One region of the Brevibacillus sp. NRRL NRS-603 genome, then DNA from elsewhere that is predicted to be linked to it. Evidence: a T-box and tRNA genes for the amino acid it is inferred to sense, from the RefSeq annotation. Region 1 holds a T-box; the other holds one or more tRNA genes.
What was found. The T-box of region 1 lies ahead of ileS (isoleucine--tRNA ligase). A T-box ahead of a tRNA ligase gene usually reads a tRNA of that ligase, here a tRNA-Ile.

Region 1 (2,377 bases):
TTCTTGAGGTAGCAGGTCCGACACGAAGTGGAAGACTGCGCATGATTGTCGGACTGGTTACATAAGATGGACCCAAGGCGCAAAAAATTGTAAAATACGGCAGGAAACACTGCTAATCCTGTCGAAATGATTGAAGACGAATTATCGGGAAAAGTGGGGGGTTCATGTGCCTTTAACGCCGTTGGATATACACAATAAGGAATTCAGCACAGGCTTTCGTGGGTATAACATTGACGAAGTGAACGAATTTCTCGATCAGGTGATCAAGGATTTTGAGCTCTTGATAAAAGAGAAAAAAGAACAGGAAGAGCGCGTAGCCATTCTGAATGAGCGCGTAGATTACTATAAGAGCTTGGAAGAAAATTTGAGCAAGTCGATTCTGGTGGCGCAGGAGACAGCTGAGGATGTGAAGTCGAATGCCCGCAAGGAAGCGCAGCTCATCTTAAAAGAAGCTGAGAAAAATGCAGACCGAATCGTCAATGAAGCATTGGCGAAGTCGCGCAAAATCGCAATCGAAATCGAAGAATTAAAAAAGCGTGCTTCGGTTTACCGTATGCGTTTTCGGACGCTTTTGGAAGCACAGTTGGAAATGCTGGAGAATGGCGACTGGGACAGCATTGAACAACCACAAGTTGATTCGCCTGTAACAGTTGAATAAATCATTGACGTTCGAGCAATGATGGTATTATAATGAAAGACAACTTTTTCGAAATAAAGCACTTATAGAAGTTGAACAGCTTATACAAATCATAGACGATGAACGGGAAGAGTACGTGAGCCAGCACTGCCTAGAGAGTCGGGAAAAGGTGAAAACCCGGCCAGTTGCTTTCGCAGAAAATCACCCGGGAGTTCAATATCCGAAAACCGCAAAACCTTGATGGTTGTACAGGTGAGTAAGTGAGCGAGTCATTCCCGTTACGAATGAGTGAAGTGGAGCGAATCCGATGCAGGTTTTTTTGTCGTACGGGTTTGTTCAATCAGGGTGGTACCACGGGAGCTTTCTCTCGTCCCTTTTAGGGGATGAGTGAAGGCTTTTATTTATTTAAGGAGTGAATCAGGCCATGGATTACAGCAAAACCTTAGCGCTACCAAAAACAGATTTCCCCATGCGCGGAAATTTGCCAAGCCGCGAGCCACAGATGCAAGCAGTATGGGAAGAGCAAAATATTTACCAACAAGTGTTGGATCGTACAAAAGACCGCCCGTCTTTTGTCTTGCATGATGGACCTCCATATGCGAATGGAGACATCCATATCGGTCACGCACTGAACAAAATCCTCAAGGACTTCATCGTTCGCTACAAATCCATGGCAGGCTTCTATGCGCCGTACATCCCAGGTTGGGATACACATGGTTTGCCGATTGAGCAAGCGATTATCAATGCACAAGGTCTGGATCGTCGCAGCATCGAAGTGAACGATTTCCGCCAACGCTGTGAAGAATATGCTTGGTCCTATATCGACAAGCAACGCGACCAATTCAAGCGTCTGGGCGTTCGTGGAGATTGGGAAAACCCTTATGTAACACTTTTGCCTGAGTATGAAGCCAACCAAATTCGCGTATTCGGCGAAATGGCGAAAAAGGGCTATATTTACAAAGGTCTGCGCTGCGTGTACTGGTCTCCGTCTTCTGAGACGGCTCTGGCTGACGCAGAAATCGAATACAAAGACAAGCGTTCCCCTTCTATTTACGTCAGCTTCCAGGTAGCAGATGGAAAAGGCAAGCTGGACACAGAAACAGGCGTTGTTATTTGGACAACGACTCCATGGACATTACCAGCAAACCTCGCGATCAGCCTGCACCCTGAGCTCGAGTACAACGTCGTAAAGGTAGATGGTCGCAAATTCCTGGTAGCCAACGGTCTGATTGAAGCTGCAAGCAAAGAAATTGGCTGGGAAGGCGTCGAGATTCTTGCGACATTTAAAGGTCAAGAGCTGGAAGGTGTAGAAACTCAGCATCCGTTCTACGATCGCAAGTCTCCACTCATCCTGGGTGAGCACGTAACCTTGGATGCAGGTACTGGTTGCGTTCATACTGCTCCAGGCCACGGGGAAGATGACTTTAACGTTGGTCAAAAATACAATTTGGGTGTCCTTTGCCCAGTCGATCACGAAGGTAAAATGACCAATGAGGCACCGGGCTTTGAAGGTCTGTTCTATGAAGATGCCAACAAAGTGATTACGGAAAAGCTGAAAGAAAACGGAGCGCTCTTGAAGCTCAATTTCTTCACGCACTCTTACCCACATGACTGGCGTACGAAAAAACCGGTTATTTATCGCGCGACAGAGCAATGGTTCGCGTCTATCGACGGATTCCGTGAGCAAATGCTCGAAGCGATTAAAAATGTAAAATGGATTCCTCATTGGGGAGAAACTCG
Region 2 (2,377 bases), on a different contig from region 1:
CTTCAAGCCCGACCCGACTATTTTTACCGAAACAACTGTATTTGAGTACGATATTTTGCAAAAACGTATTCGCGAGCTGGCGTTCCTAAACAAAGGATTGCGCATCACGCTGAAGGATACACGTCCAGATCAGCAGAAGGAAGAATCCTTCTACTACGAGGGTGGTATCATCCAGTTCGTAGAATACTTGAATAAAAACCGGGAAGCCCTGCATGATGATGTGATTTATTGCGAAGGAGAAAAAGAAGGTCTTGTCGTGGAGGTTGCCCTTCAGTACAACGACAGCTATGTGAGCAACATCTACTCTTTTGCCAATAACATCAACACGCATGAGGGTGGTACTCACGAGACCGGATTTAAAACGGCTCTTACACGTGTTATCAACGACTACAGCCGCAAGTTTAACTTCCTGAAGGAAAAGGATCCGAATCTTTCCGGGGACGATGTGCGTGAAGGCATTACCGCGATTATCTCCGTAAAAATTCAAGAGCCTCAATTTGAAGGACAAACAAAAACGAAGCTGGGCAACTCGGAAGCGCGTAGCATTACTGAGTCTGTCTTCGGTGACCGTTTCAACACCTTTATGGAAGAAAACCCGGGCGTAGCCAAAAAAGTTGTGGAAAAAGCGCTCATGGCATCTCGTGCCCGTGAGGCAGCTCGTAAAGCACGTGAAATGACTCGTCGCAAGAGTGCACTGGAAGTAAGTGCTTTGCCGGGTAAATTGGCGGACTGCTCTTCCAAGGACGCATCCGAATCTGAATTGTTCATTGTAGAGGGTGACTCTGCGGGCGGTTCTGCGAAGATGGGACGCGACCGCCATTTCCAAGCCATTCTTCCTCTGCGCGGGAAGGTATTGAACGTAGAAAAAGCACGTCTGGACAAAATTCTCGGCAACAACGAGATCCGTGCCATTATTACGGCTTTGGGAACGGGTGTTGGAGAAGACTTTGATATTTCAAAGGCACGTTACCACAAAGTTGTCATTATGACGGACGCCGACGTTGACGGATCGCATATTCGTACGCTTCTGCTGACGTTCTTCTTCCGTTACATGAAACAGTTGATTGAAGCGGGGTATATTTATATTGCGCAGCCGCCTCTCTACAGCATTAAGCAAGGGAAGACGCTGCATTATGCTTATACCGACAAGCAGCGTGATGAGGTTCTCGCTACCTTGAAGGCTCAACCAAAGCCAAACGTCCAACGCTATAAAGGACTTGGCGAGATGAACGCGGATCAATTGTGGGAGACTACAATGGACCCAGAAGTCCGTACGTTGCTTCAGGTAGATCTCGAGGATGCTATGGATGCCGATATGGTGTTTGAGACACTGATGGGTGACGAAGTAGAGCCTCGCAGGGAGTTTATTGAGCAATACGCAGCAAATGTACGCGATCTTGATATTTAATGGGAACGAAGAAAAGCTTGTCCTTTACCGGGCAAGCTTTTTCTTAATGAAAATTTAAAAACACATTTGAAATATACAGTGAACATGACTTATAATGGATTTTGCTTTTGTTAAAAGCGTCTTTCACAAAAAAGTTCACCCACGCAATAAAAAAAATCAAATTTTCTATTGCAATGAATTTAAAAGTGTGATAGATTAAAGTTCCGGAAGTAATCACGGGCCTATAGCTCAGTTGGTTAGAGCGCACGCCTGATAAGCGTGAGGTCGGCTGTTCGAGTCAGCCTAGGCCCACCACTTACATAGCTGACATGACGACTTTGTCACGGAAGCGTTAGAATGGGGCTGTAGCTCAGTTGGGAGAGCGCCTGCCTTGCAAGCAGGAGGTCATCGGTTCGATCCCGTTCAGCTCCACCATTCTAAAACATCATTATTCCTCGGTAGCTCAGTTGGTAGAGCAATCGGCTGTTAACCGATCGGTCGGCGGTTCGAGTCCGTCCCGAGGAGCCATTCAAATGGCCCGTTGGTGAAGCGGTTTAACACAGCAGCCTTTCACGCTGTCATTCAGGGGTTCGAATCCCCTACGGGTCACCTAGCAAAACGCCCCCCTAATGAAATAGCGGGGGAATGTGGAGGCTTAGCTCAGCTGGGAGAGCATCTGCCTTACAAGCAGAGGGTCGGCGGTTCGATCCCGTCAGCCTCCACCACTTTTAGCAACTGAATGTTTTACATGGAGCTGTGGTGAAGTTGGAGTTCACGCCGGTCTGTCACACCGGAGGTCGCGGGTTCGAGTCCCGTCAGCTCCGCCATTTTTCTCAAGCGATGGCGAAATAATTGCGCTTGAGGCTCGGTAGCTCAGTCGGTAGAGCAGAGGACTGAAAATCCTCGTGTCGGCGGTTCGATTCCGTCCCGAGCCACCATTTATACAAAACACGCCGGTATAGCTCAATTGGTAGAGCACCTGACTTGTAA

Region 2: it encodes a tRNA-Ile, which carries the amino acid that the T-box ahead of ileS (isoleucine--tRNA ligase) is inferred to sense. The anticodon was not compared.

The regions. Positions count from the first base shown of each region.
Region 1 covers NZ_PXZN01000016.1:347,635-350,011, forward strand. Annotated here, with positions in the region: gene C7R94_RS16895 (YlmH family RNA-binding protein) at 1-65, shown strand, start outside; gene C7R94_RS16900 (DivIVA domain-containing protein) at 167-658, shown strand; T-box leader at 748-1,015, shown strand; gene ileS (isoleucine--tRNA ligase) at 1,062-2,377, shown strand, end outside.
Region 2 covers NZ_PXZN01000025.1:66,783-69,159, forward strand. Annotated here, with positions in the region: gene gyrB (DNA topoisomerase (ATP-hydrolyzing) subunit B) at 1-1,408, shown strand, start outside; tRNA gene C7R94_RS20640 (tRNA-Ile) at 1,626-1,702, shown strand; tRNA gene C7R94_RS20645 (tRNA-Ala) at 1,747-1,822, shown strand; tRNA gene C7R94_RS20650 (tRNA-Asn) at 1,840-1,915, shown strand; tRNA gene C7R94_RS20655 (tRNA-Glu) at 1,923-1,996, shown strand; tRNA gene C7R94_RS20660 (tRNA-Val) at 2,037-2,112, shown strand; tRNA gene C7R94_RS20665 (tRNA-Asp) at 2,138-2,214, shown strand; tRNA gene C7R94_RS20670 (tRNA-Phe) at 2,250-2,325, shown strand; tRNA gene C7R94_RS20675 (tRNA-Thr) at 2,340-2,377, shown strand, end outside.